DNA from 3 places in the Glutamicibacter sp. AOP5-A2-18 genome. Region 1 is predicted to be linked to each of the others. Evidence: predicted binding sites of a transcription regulator. Region 1 holds the regulator's gene; each other region holds the start of a gene.
What was found. The regulator LexA, encoded in region 1, represses DNA repair genes until DNA is damaged. The targets are predictions, from matches to a motif close to TCGAACANNTGTTCGA.
Positions count from the first base shown of each region.

Region 2: a site for LexA is predicted at 2,493-2,508, ahead of ACT3RW_RS10875 (LysM peptidoglycan-binding domain-containing protein). Genes of this name have one in related genera too.
Region 3: a site for LexA is predicted at 2,074-2,089, ahead of ACT3RW_RS08745 (DUF6504 family protein). Genes of this name have one in related genera too.

Region 1 covers NZ_JBQSVW010000001.1:1,097,174-1,102,257, reverse strand. The annotation lists gene hisH (imidazole glycerol phosphate synthase subunit HisH) at 1-506, opposite strand, end outside; gene hisB (imidazoleglycerol-phosphate dehydratase HisB) at 507-1,127, opposite strand; gene ACT3RW_RS05305 (histidinol-phosphate transaminase) at 1,150-2,256, opposite strand; gene ACT3RW_RS05300 (LysM peptidoglycan-binding domain-containing protein) at 2,338-2,691, opposite strand; gene lexA (transcriptional repressor LexA) at 2,949-3,668, shown strand; gene ACT3RW_RS05290 (glycoside hydrolase family 76 protein) at 3,731-4,786, opposite strand; gene ACT3RW_RS05285 (ATP-dependent DNA helicase) at 4,879-5,084, opposite strand, start outside.
Region 2 covers NZ_JBQSVW010000001.1:2,266,606-2,271,689, forward strand. The annotation lists gene ACT3RW_RS10860 (MinD/ParA family ATP-binding protein) at 59-1,165, opposite strand; gene ACT3RW_RS10865 (hypothetical protein) at 1,162-1,824, opposite strand; gene ACT3RW_RS10870 (hypothetical protein) at 1,916-2,476, opposite strand; gene ACT3RW_RS10875 (LysM peptidoglycan-binding domain-containing protein) at 2,599-3,318, shown strand; gene ACT3RW_RS10880 (Rv3235 family protein) at 3,364-3,897, shown strand; gene secA (preprotein translocase subunit SecA) at 3,894-5,084, opposite strand, start outside.
Region 3 covers NZ_JBQSVW010000001.1:1,839,267-1,844,350, forward strand. The annotation lists gene ACT3RW_RS08740 (DNA polymerase III subunit alpha) at 1-1,688, opposite strand, end outside; gene ACT3RW_RS08745 (DUF6504 family protein) at 1,726-2,034, opposite strand; gene ACT3RW_RS08750 (S-(hydroxymethyl)mycothiol dehydrogenase) at 2,341-3,426, shown strand; gene ACT3RW_RS08755 (MBL fold metallo-hydrolase) at 3,426-4,055, shown strand; gene ACT3RW_RS08760 (SOS response-associated peptidase) at 4,156-4,884, opposite strand; gene ACT3RW_RS08765 (mycoredoxin) at 5,008-5,084, shown strand, end outside.

The DNA.
Region 1 (5,084 bases):
GTGACCTGCGGTGGTGTCATGGCAGGCTGAGTAACGTCAAATTCCCACTTCTGCACTGCGTATGAGTGAACAAAGTAGAATCGTTCGTTTTCAACGCCAGCAAAAAGCTTGCTTCCCTCTGGAGGCTGTACGGTGTTCCATCCCATGTGCGGGATAACATCGGACTTCAGACGCTCCACAGTTCCCGGCCACTCGCCGATGCCCTCGGTTTTCACCCCGTGCTCCACGCCTTGTTCAAAGAACACTTGGTGGCCAACGCAGATACCCAAGACTGGCTGTCCTCCGGCAATGCGGCGACCAATCCAGCGAAGCGATCCGGTAGCGGTGAGTTGTTCCATGACCGATGCGTAGGCACCTACGCCTGGAACGACTAGACCGTCAGCAGCAACAATTTTCTTTGGATCCGCCGTGAGTTCAACCGATGCCCCAGCAGCTTCGAGCGCACGCACTGCAGATCGGACGTTGCCCGAACCGTAGTCGAGAACTACTACATTTTTCTTTGCCACTTACAGGGCACCCTTCGTGGATGGAATCTTGTCGCCCATGCGCTCATCAAGTTCGACTGCTTCTCGCAGTGCACGAGCAAAGGACTTGAACTGAGCTTCAACGATGTGGTGCGGGTCGCGGCCAGAGAGGACCTCGATGTGTGCACAAATCTGAGCGTGGAATGTGATGGCTTCAAATACGTGGCGAGTCATCGATCCGGTGAAGTGACCACCAATAAGGTGGTATTCCTGACCAGCTGGTTCACCGGAGTGCACCAGGTACGGACGACCGGAAACGTCGACCACTGAACGAGACAACGCCTCATCTAGTGGCGCGTACGAGGTGCCGAACCGACGAATTCCCGCCTTATTACCAAGGGCTACACGCAGAACCTCACCGATGGTGATCGCGGTGTCTTCAACGGTGTGGTGCACATCGATGTGAGTGTCACCCGTGGCTCGCACGGTGAGATCGATCAGCGAATGCTTAGACAACGCCGTAAGCATGTGGTCGTAGAACGGCACAGAGGTGCTGATCTCGGAAACGCCAGTTCCGTCGAGATCTAGCTCAACAAAAATCGACGATTCGCTGGTGACGCGTTCCATGCGGGCGCGACGTGCGCCAATCAATTCGGCAGACATGTCTTCCTTCGCTTGATCCTGATTAGTTGTCCGCGCCGAGCAGTTCGGCGAGACGATCCAAGAATGCTGTAGTTTCTGATTCGGTTCCGGCAGTTACGCGCAGCGTACCCGGGATCCCATTGTCGCGGACGATGATGCCAGCTTCCAGCAACCCCTCCCAGATGGAGTGGGGATCAGCGAGCCCGCCAAAAAAGACAAAGTTGGAGTCTGAGACAGAGGGTTTGAGACCCAATGCCTTGAGACGATCAACAATTCGGTCACGCTGGGTTTTGATGTCCTCAACCTGAGCAAGCAACAATTCAATGTTTTTCAGGGCCGCGATGGCCGTTGCTTGGGTGACTGCCGAGAGGTGATAAGGCAATCGAACCAAACGAATCGCATCGGTTACTTCTGGCGCTGCCGCTAGGTAACCCACGCGGGCTCCAGCCAGACCGAAGGCCTTGGACATGGTCCGCGAAACGATCAGACGCTGTCGGCCTTCAAGCAAGGTGAGTGCTGATTTGGTGCTTGCCAGGGAGAACTCGGCGTACGCTTCATCGACGATGACTACACCATTGTGTTCGCTCATTGCGTCGTACACTTCGGTGATGACATCAAGCCCGAGAGCGGTGCCGGTTGGGTTATTGGGGGAACAAAGGAAAACGATGTTCGGTTTGTTTTTGCGAACCTGTTCGGCGGCGGACTGCGCAGAGAGCGTGAAGTCTTCTGCCCGTTCTCCTGCGATGTACGCGGTGTCAGTACCGCTGGCCAGCAACGGGTACATGGAATAGGTTGGGCCAAAGCTCATTAGGCTTCGGTTCGGACCACCGAATGCTTGCAAAATTTGTTGCAGAATCTCGTTGGAACCGTTGGCGGCCCACATGTTCTCTGCAGTTAATCCGTGGCCAAGATAGTCGGCCAGCAATTCACGAAGTTCGGTGAATTCGCGATCAGGGTATCGATTAAGAGTTGTCGCAGCTTTGGCGACTTCTTGTGCGATGGCTTCCACGACCGTAGTTGGCAATGGATGGGTGTTCTCGTTGACATTCAGCTGGATGGGCACGTCGATTTGTGGTGCGCCATATGGGGATAGCCCGCGGAGATTCTCACGCAAGGGCAGCTGACTCAAAAGTTCACTGCGGTCATTCACGCAATAAGTCTACGTGTGGACGGGCTTGGGCAGTGAATCCGCTACGAGCCAAGGTAACAATCCCTTGACCACGTTTTACCTTTAGCCAGCAAGCACTGGAATCGACAGCGAGTCGCCGACATGAATCTGAGTGCTATCAAGCGAGTTCATTTCTGAGATGTGACTAACGGCTGAGGTGACGTCGTAACCTTCAGCGTATTCGCTGGCCAGACTCCAGAGCGTATCGCCAGGGATGACGGTTACGTCTACCGTTTCAACTCCCTCAGGTACTTCCGATGATGCGTGAGCATCCGACGCGAACATCGAGAAGAAGAAGGCCGCGGCGACAGTTAAGACGAACACTGGAATCCCGATAAGGACGGCCCAGCCCCGGCGGTTGATGCGGATCTTCATTGGTGAACGGGTTTCGTTTGAGTCAAGTGCGACAGTTGCCATGACTATGTCTCCTCAGAAATAGTTTTGATGCGAAGTTGTGTTCGATGATCTAGATTCGAAGACTTGTTCGAAACTAGTACATCTGTTCTAACAGAGCTTTGTCGAACTTGTCCAGAAGTTTTCGAACAAATCTTTGAAAGAACGGAACTTATCTACTAAGATTTCGAAGTAGACGAGCAATGAAAACATCACACCATCTAGCTCCGACAGTTTGGACTCACGAACTTTCGACTGCTTGCTAGGGAAGGCAAACTCTCATGTCAGCTTCACAACGCACTCCGCGATCGAATGCCCGTTCGCTGACGATTCGCCAAAAGAAGATCCTGGAAACGATCCAACGGTCTATCGGAAAGAACGGCTATCCACCATCGATGCGTGAGATTGGTGACTCCGTTGGCCTCAAGAGCTTGTCTAGCGTCACTCATCAGTTGAGCCAACTCGAAAAGCTCGGATACATTCGGCGCGACCCTCGACGTCCCCGCGCAATGGAAATCCTTCTTCCGCTGCAGTTGGCTGACGATAAGGACGAGTCACAGACAACGGAAGTACCCGCTACTGCCGCTGCCGACGATGCCATGGTGATCGAGCTCAGTACTTCAGCCGACACCACCATGGTTCCTTTAGTTGGTCGAATTGCCGCAGGTGGTCCGATCCTTGCCGATCAGTCCGTGGAAGATGTTTTCTCGTTGCCACGCCAGCTAGTGGGTCATGGAGAACTGTTCATGCTCAAGGTTTCAGGCGACTCAATGGTCGACGCTGCGATTTGCGACGGTGACTGGGTAGTTGTTCGTCGTCAGCAGACTGCAGATAATGGCGACATTGTTGCCGCTTTACTGGACGAAGAAGCGACTGTAAAGACTTTCCGTCAGCGCGACGGTCACACTTGGCTGTTGCCGCAGAACTCCCGCTACGAGCCTATTCTTGGTGATGCGGCCACGATCATGGGCCGTGTTGTTTCGGTAATGCGTTCGCTCTAAATAGAGATCTGATCAATGTGGGGCAGATGCCATTGGCATCTGCCCCACATCGTCTAGCTAAATCAATTTCGACTGTCGGACTCACAAGCAGCAGCTGCACTGAATATCATCCAGCGCTGGACTGCAGCCGAGAGCCTGCGTGGTTCCTGATCTACCAAACTGTTGGCGGTCGCCACGACCATCGTGCGTGCTGTCGACCGCGTCCTGCCATCAAGGCGCACATCATTAGCGGCCAGGGCCAGATACCTGACCAAGATTCCAGCAAACAAGTTGCCGTCGCCACCGCCGTTCAGCGAAAGCGCACCGGTGCTGTCGGTCAAGTATTGTGCACTGGCGTGGATCAGCGTTGTTGAGTGCTCTAAATCAGCATCTGATCCCAACTCCAGCAAAGCGCCTAGAACCGGCCCTTGGTTATAGGTGTAGAGCGCGTCCTCGATCCTGTGCCCGTCCGGCACCAACCGCAGCCCGTCCAAGTACAGCCCGCTGTCATTGCTAAACAGTCTTGCCCGTAGCCAGCTAAGTAGCTTCCGTGATTGGTCGCGTTCACCATTCCGGGCAAAAAATAGAGCGGCTGGTGCGTTAGCCGGCGCGTTTTTGAAGTCCTTCTTCCGGGACCAATACATTCCACCATCTAGGACATCGTCAATGGCTCCGTTGAGCTGTTTTCTCAAAGTGGTGACAGCCTGTTTGGCATTAGCTGAGCTGTGACCATCAAGGCGACGTGAGAATGAAAGTAATCTTTGGCTCGCCAAAGCTAGCCAAGCCATGTCATCAAAAAAGTAGTTTGGGAAGACACCGAAGTTCCGCAGCCGGATTCCCCGCAATAGCTCGACGGCTCGCTGAAGTTCCCGGTGCGCTGCATCTAAGTCATTGTCAGCCAGGTAGGCATAGCCGTCGTCGATGATGGCATCTAGGTAATGAGCCTGCCACCAGTAATTCCACTCGCGTAGCGGATGCGAAATCCCGTTGAGGTCACTGAGCATGCTGCCGTCACGAAGCTGGTGCGCCTTGCTGTACGGCAGCCCAATCCACGTTCCGGGCAGTCCAAGAAGACGTTGCCCAAAACGTGAGTGGGTGTCTTGCGCGGCGGTGCGGGCAAGTGTCTTCCAAGACTCCATAGTGCCTTCCGGAGATAAAGATTCCTCTACTTGGCACAGACATTAGCATCTGGCGTAAATGAATCTAGATGGCGCACCGTAGGTGCTTACGCCTACTTCTCTTCTTCGGGTTTGAGCCGCTCTAGGACACCGGTAATAACCTTCTTATCCACGGTGGGCCACATCGGTGGCAGCGTGGCCTTCAAGAAGCTGCCATAGCGTGCAGTGGCCATGCGTGAATCCAAAACCGCCACAACTCCGCGGTCATTGATAGAGCGAATGAGTCGTCCTGCACCCTGCGCCAACCGGATGGCAGCAT
Region 2 (5,084 bases), 1.2 Mb from region 1:
CAGGAGCGTGGCGGTTCAGCTAACCAAAACCCTTGAATTCATGCGGTTTTACCGATCATCATACGCGCTCTTGGACTCTGGGCATAAAGCCAACCACGTCGTGCATTGGACCAAAGCGATCCCAAGCTTCGATTAATCGGCGTTTTGGACTGCGTCCGCTACTGGAGACGCTGACCCTGTTGAAGACAATTTTTGGTTGCAGACCCCCATAGGATTCTTCAAGTTCGTCGATGGCACGCAAGGCTCGTGGAATGCCGACGCTATCTGAATTCACGACCATGAAAATCTCATCCGAACACTGAAGCATCTCAACGGTCACTGCGTTGCGTTGAGGTGCTTGGGTGTCAAAGCTCAGCTGTTCGTCCATGGCAATGTGTGGCGCCAAGTCTAGGACGACCACGTCATAGTGTTCCTTGAACGTCATTGACGCTCGCCGCAATGCCGAGGCCCGCACTTCAGGCCATCTGCTCGAACGAGGAATTCCAGTACCTACCCGAATCGTGGTGTCACCGACTTGGACCAGCGAGCAAGCGGCATTGAGCCGAGCGATGTCCGAGCTACCCGAGTCAATGATGCGGCAAATTTGGGCTACCGATGCCGATTCATCCATAAGGCCCAGCTGAATGGATATCGAGGCAGCGTAAGTATCGGCATCGAGTAGTACAACGTTTTTTCCTGCGGCTGCTAGCTCCACCGCGTAGTTCAACGCGATAGTGCTTCGCCCTGGAGAGCCAGGTGCACTCCAGAAGCTAACGATCTTTCCCGCGGTACGCGGTTCCTTTTCGGTCAGGTGTGGGGAGACCTTGTCCTTGTTGCTTTCAGGTTGCCTCAGCGAAAGAACCGTAGCTGCAATTCGCTGTTCAAGATCTGAAATCGCAATGTCTGCTGGCACTTGTAGAACATCTGGCGTGGGTTTGAGATCGGATGGGTTTTCTAGCATGCAGACTATCGCTGTGCGGTTGATCAGCAAGTCATCAACTTGTTCCATGGGCGGGACAAGATGCGAGTCGGCTACTAGCAAGACGTCCGCGGCTCCCGTGGCGCAGGCGGCGACAGCTTCAGCAATGTCAGAGCAAACACGGGTGACAATGAGTTCACCTTGGTAGCCCTCAATCTGCCTGACGATGGATTCTTGACCTCCCAACACCACTACTGAGATGCTCATTCTGTTGCCCCGGCCGGGTTGTAGATCACGATGATCCTTGAATCATTGGCCAAGGCTTGGAGCAGTGGTTCAAGTTGGTTTGGTTCCACGAGGAGTTCTAGGTTGGTTCCCTGCCTGTCTACTAGTCCCCCGCCACTTTCAACGCGTGCAGCGACTTCAACCATTGAGGACAGCTTCTCTGGAACGCCGTAGCTATTGCCGCCTGATTCTTTTTTGGCAATCCATACATCCACGAAGCTTCCCGGTGCGATTGACGAGGTTAGATCCGCTGGCAGATCCACATTGATCGGTCGTCGTGAGCCGAGCTCGCTCTGAGTAACCGAGGTGACCGGAATCAGTTCCCCGGCGCTGACAAAGGTGTTCACCCGAGAGTTCTTGTCTAACCCGGAAGCCGGGTGCAGATACTTCCCCGCGGTGTCGCCGAGCTGAACTTCTTGGGTTTTCAGGTTTTCTTCGGTCAATTGTTCGCCGAGGGTAATGTTTGAGCGCGCCACGTAGACCGTTGTTGTTTCGTGCATTGCGCCGATGAGATACATTGTCCCGGCTACCGAAGCAAGCACAAGGATGGCGCCAAGGGCCAGCCTCGGGTCTTTCCACCCTGGACGCCGGACACGCGCAGCTTTTGTTGTGCGCTCACCTTGGACTATTTGGTCACTCATCAAGGCTCAACCCTCCGCCAGTGGATGTGCTTATGAATCGTGAGCCTACGACAACTTGGGCTTCTAGAAAAGACCTTTTCTTGGCTGTGGATCAATTAAGCGTTGTTGCAACCACCCAGCCGATGGACTCCAGCGGGATCAAGAGATTGCCTGAGATTCGTCCTGGACGGGCAAATTCATCACGCGGGTGAACGTCGATAATCAGGTAATCCTTGGCAACTTGGGCCAAGGTTCCTTCAGCCAACGCATTGCCGTCGCGGCCGTGAATCTGGCACCTTGACCTATCCCGCAGCAGACCTCGAATGACGCTGGCGAACCTTATGGATTTGCTCTGATGCCGCCAGCTAAGGCCGGAGCCTTGGGTCTGGGGCAAAGCAATTGACTCGACTGCTTGGCGCCTGATGACCCACTGTGATCGGTCTGTTTCCAGGCAGAGATAGTCAGTAGACACGGGCCCGAGAGTTGCACGAATTTCAGTTGCTCCGGATAACCGGATTGTCAGTTCTTGGCCCTGGAAGCGCGCCAATGTCTGAGTGAGCTCAGCAGTTGATCTTTCAATGCGGACATTCTCAGAAATTTCGTCGCGCAGTTGAGCACGGTTTTGCTCATCCAGTTGAGCTTCAAGATCGTCAAAGAGTGAATCCCAGCGCATGTGGCAACTGTACGAGACAAAAACTTGTTTCAACACCCTCTTCACAAAATCACGGCAAAGTGTCATCATTGCTACCAAATAACATCAAATTGTATCAAACAGATGCTAAGGAAGTGATTTGGATGAGCTCGTCGAGGGTATTCGCCATCTTCTTGTTGTTTGCCGTCTCGGGGTCAGTCCTCGTTTTTGTTGGCATTCACTGGATCATCGACTTCCATGCGATCAGCGCTACCTCGGATCCGAGCTCATACATGGTGCTGTTACTCAGCCTGGCAACCTTGTCCCTAGCCACCTTGTACGCAATTCACTACGGGGCACGTCGGCTGCTTATTTGGGCCATGGCCCGCCGCCACATTCCTACCATCCGGTTTTTCCAACGAGTTGCTCCACGATTCACACGCAAGGTACTCGAATCTTTGCTCGGGACCTCAATCGTTCTTTCATCCGCGGTCGCGGCTAACGCCGCGCCGGTGACTCCCCTGGAAAACCACGCCTCCGTTGAAAGCGCAGAGAAGAACGTGGATCCACAACGATCAGAACCTAAACAACGAAGCGTTCCCAATGCTCAGTGGTTCCCCGAACAAGTCAGCGTTCCAATGAACAACTTGATCTCGCAGACCCCACAGCCAAAGCGGGAGCCGGCAAAGTCGGGAGCTGAGGTGGTGGTTGCCGAAGGCGAAACGTTGTGGAGCATTTCAGCCAAACGCCTCGGAGCCCAGGCCACTGCCGAAGAAATATCAACCTACTGGCCGCAAATCTACAAAGCCAATGAGCAAGTCATCGGTCCAGATCCTGATCACTTAGAAATCGGTACCGTCCTAGAGCTTCCACCCACGCGTTAGCACCACAAAGAAACAACCACCCATCAATGATCATTAGGAGTCATCATGAGCACCATCACCGTCACCCCACGGAGCCTAGGTAAGGAACGACTCTCCGACGACCCAGCATTCCCCGACACGTCTTTTGGTGTTGAAGCAAGCTCAGCACCAAGCGGTAGCGCCGAAACTCCGTGCAATAGTCCAGCCCATTTGAGTAGGGCCATGGACAACATTTTCCGTAGGAACGAGGGCTACCGAACGGAACGTCGGGCTGTCGTTGAGATCTCGTACTCCGTCGCCCGTGCGGTTTTTGAGATCGTTGCTGGCTATCGCAGCGTCAGCCAGTTGGCCTTTGTTGTTGAGCCTAATTGCATCGACAAGCTCCGTCGTAGGGCACTACTAGAGACTTCCCGCTACACGGTAGATCCAGTACCTGGCACTGCACATGGGCAAATCATTTCCTTGCACCTGGATCACTGTTTTTCAGGGGCGTGGGAATGCACAGCCATCATCGGCTTTAAAGACCGCGTCCGCGCCGTAGCTCTCAAGATTGAGCCATGGCACGGACGTTGGCAAGTCACAGATGTGGAACTTATTTAGTTACGCTTGGACTTCTTTTTCTTCTTACCGTTGGTAGCTGGAGCACGCTTGGTGCTAGCTTCGCCGTCTTCATCAGGACCAGTGAACTGCAGGTTCTTCGGCTTCGCTGATTCGTCGACAGGCGCTGCTTCTTCAACGGCGTCAGAACCCGATGGGATATCAAGGTTGAACAAGGCACCGATGCTTTCCTCGCGGATGCCTTCCATCATGGTCTGGAACATCGTGTAACCCTCACGCTGGTATTCAACCAACGGGTCACGCTGCGCCATGGCACGAAGTCCGATACCTTCCTTGAGGTAATCCATCTCGTACAGGTGTTCCTGCCACTTGCGACCAATGGTCGAAAGCACCACTCGGCGTTCCAGATCTCGCATGGTCGATGAACCAACAAGCTTTTCACGCTCTTCGTACTGGTACTGCGCGTCCGAAAGGATTTCGCGTTCCAAGAAGGATCCGGAGAGGTGGCCAATGCCACCGGCTTCTTCAACAACTTCGTCAACGGTGATACCGATTGGGTACAGCTGCTTGAGGTTAGTCCACAGGGACTTGAGCTCCCACTCATCTGGGTTGCCCACCTGCGTGGCTTCCAAGACCATGGCCTTGACGACGTCCTCTAGGAAGTGGCCGACCTTCTCTTCAAGGTCACCACCTTCGAGGATGGCTCGACGGTCAGCGTAGATAGCTTCACGCTGGCGGTTCATCACGTCATCGTACTTGAGCACGTTTTTACGCTGTTCGGCGTTAACGCCCTCAACCTGAGCCTGTGCTGACTCAATGGCGCGGGAAACCATCTTGGATTCCAGTGCCACATCTTCAGGCATTGAAGGGTTGTTCATGATGCGCTCTGCCATGCCGGAGTTGAATCGACGCATCAAATCATCGGTCATCGACAGGTAGAAGCGTGATTCACCCGGGTCGCCCTGGCGTCCGGCACGACCACGCAGCTGGTTATCGATGCGGCGGGACTCGTGGCGTTCGGTACCAAGCACGTAAAGGCCGCCGAGTTCGGCAACTTCCTTGGATTCGGTAGCGACGGTTTGTTTTGCTTTGGCAAAAACTTCGTCCCAAACCTTGTTGTACTCGTCCGGGTTGTTCTCTGCGTTCAAGCCACGACGTTCCATCTCAGCGACTGCCAAGAATTCTGGGTTACCACCGAGCATGATGTCGGTACCGCGACCGGCCATGTT
Region 3 (5,084 bases), 740 kb from region 1:
TCGAGCTTGATCAACCCCATCAGGTCCATATCGTGCTTGTCGAACTGGCTCATCTGCAATCCGATGCCTGAGGGCTGCACCGGGGTACGGTCCAGCAAGCTCGCATCAGAGAGGATCACCCCGCAGGGGTGCATGGAGATATGTCTTGGCAGTCGGTCCAATCGTTCGGTGGCGTCAATGAGAATATCGAGCTGAGTGTCATCGGTAATGCGCTGTGCTAACGCTGCTAACTCTGGCTTCTCCACCAGCGCTTCACGGAAAGAGGAGGCAGAGAAGCGCCAGAGCTGTTTGGCGATCTCGTCCACTTGCTCCTGCTCTACACCCAAGGCAGCACCTGCGTCGCGGACAGCGCCACGGGCGCGGTAAGCATTCTGCATGCTCATCAGGCTGACGCGTTCCTCACCGAAGCTGGAGAAAATCTTGTGATAGATCTCGTGGCGTCGCGCGGATTCAACGTCAATATCAATATCGGGCAGGGTGGTGCGGGTATCGGAGAGGAAACGTTCGAACACTAGGTCGTGGGCCAACGGGTTTACTTGGCTAATACCTAAAAGGTAGTTCACTAACGAGGATGCGCCTGAGCCTCGGGCGGCTACGCGTACGCCCATCTCGGTGATCAGGTTTACGGTCTCCGCCACAGTGAGGAAGTAGCCGGCGAAGTCCAACCGTTCGATCACGCCCAGCTCTAGGGCTAGGCGTTCTTCTACTACGTTTGGTGCTTCGTTTCGTAATAGGGTGGGCACGGCCCCGTATACACGATCGGTGAGTTCTTGCATGGCCGGTCGATACAGGCCGATCACCCTGGCTTCCGGAATGACCGGCGACTTCCACCCCAGGTCCGTTACGGGATCTATTGCCGCCCAGTGTGCCACCGCTTCGGTTTCCCGCAGCATCTGGTGCGCCCAGCTCCTTTCGGTAGCTTGGCCGATTTCGGTAGCCAGTTGAAACATCTCGTGCGGTGTTTTCAGCCACCCTTGCCCGTTGGGTTGGCAGAAATCCAGATTTTTCAGGCTATGTAGAGCCCGCGCCGAGTCCAAAATGTCTGCGGTGACTGCCCCGTCGGGGTCTACGTAGCGCACGGCGTTGGACAGTACCGCTTTGATCTGGCGTTCGTAGGCGTAGCGCAGTAGGCGTGATGCTTCACCTAAGCTGTGGCGCGAGCCAGGAGTGGAGAGGTGCGTGGTGATTTCTACCCGCAGCATTTTTCCAACTCGTTTTTTCCACTCGGCCAACAGTCCGCGGGCTTTAGCGTAATTCCCCTTCAGGATTGCTCGAGCTACGTCTGATTCACCACCCAGCAGGAGCATCAGGTTTCCGCTTTTACTTAGCTGGCCCAACTGATTAGCGCTGAGCCCAGGCACGCCGTGAGCTGTATTGTGCGCGAGGCTGATAGCCCGGCAGAGTGCTGCATATCCAAGACCATTGTTGTGTCCCTGCGCCAGTAAAACGATCCTGCCTAGAGTTTCCCCATTGTCATCGAGTACAGCTAGATTCACTCCGAGAATGGGAGCTATACCTTCTGCCATGCAGGCGGCTACATGTTTGACCGTCCCGTAAAGCCCATCCCTATCAGTAAGCGCCAGCATAGGTGCTCCCTGCGCCTTGGCTGCTTGAGCCAGAGTGCGTGGATGCGACACCCCGTAATGGGCGCTATAGGAAGAACTGACGTTCAGATGGGTAAAGCTCATAACGGTCCTTCGAAAATATGTTCCCCTGCCCGTAAGCTCAGGCGCTTTGGGCCAGCTCTTGATGCACGCGCACCAGCCGCCACCTCTCGGTTTGCGCATCAAAGCTCACATCAAAGGTGTGCTCTTGTTTGGATCCGCTCACCGCAACCAACTGCAGGCGCCACATCTCATAGTCAGCGAGCCCTGCCCCGATCCCCCGAGGAATCCGCAGGTTTTCGTCCCACCACTTGCGACGTTCAAACCAACGCTGAGGTTCAGCAACCAGTCGGTAGTCCCGCCCCTGCCACTTCACGCGCAGTGGCATTCCGTTTGCTGCACGGGCAACCTCAATTGACTCGGTGAACATCCCCACGTGTGCACTCCTTACTTAGTAGAACCAGTCTATTCGAATACTTGTTCGAACGATAGTTACACTAGTCATCGGCTCCGACAGTTTGGCGCCGAGGGGAACTGGGGCACCTTGCGCAGCAAAATAAATCTCTGCGCAGCTTCACTAGTAGCCAGCCGCAGAGCAACAAAAGATGTGAAAGTCACTGACGACTTGGCTCTGGGCGAAACCGGGTGCGTCATTGTGCCGCGAATGCTCGATTAGTACCGAACACACCGATAGCATCGAAACAGCAACACTCAATCGTTTCAGGAGTTAAATCCCATGCCTCATAAGGTCAAAGCCGTCATTTCCCGTGTTAAGGACGCACCAGTTGAGGTCGTCGATATCATCGTTCCGGACCCAGGTCCCGGAGAAGTAGTTGTCGACGTGCTCACTACCGGCGTCTGCCACACCGACTTGCACTACAAGCTCGGTGGCATCGGCGATGAATATCCTTACCTGTTGGGCCACGAGTCCACCGCAGTAGTCAGCCAGATTGGCGAGAACGTCACCAACGTCAAAGTTGGCGACCGCGTTATCCTGAACTGGCGTGCAGTCTGTGGCCAGTGCCGCGCCTGCGCCAAGGGTCAGCCAAAGTACTGCTTTAATACCTTCAATGCCACCCAGAAGATGACCCTTGAGGACGGCACCGAACTATCCCCAGCACTGGGCATTGGTTCCTTCGCCGAAAAGACCTTGGTTCACTCCGGTCAGTGCACCATTGTTGACGAAGATGCTGATCCAGCAGCTGTAGGTCTGCTCGGCTGTGGTGTCATGGCTGGCATCGGTGCAGCTATCAACACCGGCGAAGTAAAGCGTGGCGAGTCGGTAGCCGTGATCGGTTGTGGCGGTGTTGGCGCAGCTGCCATTGCCGGCGCGCAGCTAGCCGGTGCGACCACCATCATCGCCGTGGACGTCAACGCAGACAAGCTGGAAGGTGCAAAGAAGTTCGGCGCCACCCACACCGTTAACTCTTCCAAGGTTGACGCTGTTGAGGCTATCCAGGAACTGACCGGTGGCTTCGGCGCCGACGTTGTCATTGACGCAGTAGGCCGCCCAGAAACCTACAAGCAGGCCTTCTACGCTCGTGACCTTGCCGGCCGCGTTGTGCTCGTGGGTGTCCCAACCCCAGAGATGAAGCTGGAACTGCCATTGCTTGATGTCTTCGGCCGCGGCGGATCACTAAAGAGCTCGTGGTACGGCGATTGCTTGCCAAGCCATGATTTCCCGATGCTGGTTGAGCAGTACAAGCTCGGACGTCTTGACCTCGGTGCCTTTGTCACCGAGCGCATCTCTATTGACCAGATCGAGGAAGCCTTCAACAAGATGCACGAAGGTACCGTGCTGCGTTCGGTGGTGGAAATCTAATGACCGCTCGTATCGAAAACGTAGTTACCTCAGGTACCTTCTCTCTCGACGGTGGCACGTGGGACGTTGATAACAATGTCTGGATCATCGGTGATGACTCAGAGGTACTAGTCATTGATCCTGCCCACGATATTGAGAAGATTCGTGAAGTCATCGGCGAACGCGAAGTGATGGCAGTTGTGCTCACCCACGGACACGACGACCACATCCGAGTAGCCGGCGAATTTTCTGACGCCGTGGATGCTCCGCTCTTCCTCAACATGGAAGATCGCATGCTCTGGGATGCTGTCTACCCAGAGCGCGACGTAGACGCTGAAATCAACGATGGTGACACGTTCACCATCGCTGGTACAACCCTCACGGCGCTACATACCCCGGGCCACTCGCCGGGGTCCACCAGCTTCTATGCAGAAGATCTGGGTGTGCTCTTCAGTGGTGACACCCTGTTCAACGGTGGCCCGGGCGCGACCGGGCGCAGCTACTCGAGCTTCGAAACGATCATCGAATCGATTCGGACCAAGTTGCTGACCCTGCCTGAACAGACTGTAGTGAACACCGGCCATGGTGACGCCACCACCATCGGTGCGGAAGCCCCGAATCTGGACGAGTGGATCAAGCGCGGCCACTAAAAGGCTCATTAGACACTTTCGGCAGTCAACCATCAGTGGTTGGCTGCCGAAATGTTTAAAGGGTGCTTTTTGAAACATTCTTAGCCGCTGGCGTCGCTGGCTAGAACAGTGCGTTGCTGTGCGCTTCGATAAGTTGCGGAGAATCATTGCGCACATTACCAACCGCCTTATCAACCTCGTGCATGGTCCAAGTTGATGCGACGTCAAAAGCTTGAGCCCGCAATTCCTCGATTAACCCTTGACCGTCTGCTTCCGCAGGGTTCATCCACCGTGCCATCATTTGATGGTCCATCGGAATCGGCAATCGGTCATGCAGCCCAGCAAGCTCACCAAGCACCCCGGGCTCATCGGCGGAAGGCGACTCCATAGTCAGAATCGAGGTGGAGAGGATCCATGTGTCATCCTCGTCCTTCCACCACTCATACAGTCCAGCAAAAAAGATCAACTTCTCATCTTCACGGTGCACAAAGAAGGGACGCTTTTTGCTCCCCTCTTTCTTCCACTCGTAATAGCCCTGGACGGGAACCGCAGCCCGACGTTTTTTCACCGCTGCTCTAAAGGTCGGCTTGCTGGCCGCAGTTTCGCTACGTGCGTTAAAAGCTCTAACGCCTACGGACAGTTCCTTCGCCCATCCAGGAACCAGTCCCCACCGAGCAACATGGATTTGCCTGTGCAACTGATCATCAATCAGACGCTCTAGCACTACCGGCACATCAGTGGTTGGGGCTACGTTCCACGACTGTCGCAGTTCAAGGTTTTCGTCAGCCTCAGCTTCGGCCTCAGCAACTAAATCACCGATTGCCTTGGCCATCACGTACCGTCCACACATTTTCTGCTCCTCGTACCGCCCGGGGGAAATCTGCTCCCAGTCTAACCATCAAGTTCAAGGAAATCAGAGAAAATTCTGGGCCACTTTGGGAACAAACACAATAGGGTCACGGTTATACCCTGTATGAGCAACGAATTGAACCTTGACCAGTACGTTCCTGACGCAGGTGGCGTCACCATGTTCACCACTAGCTGGTGCGG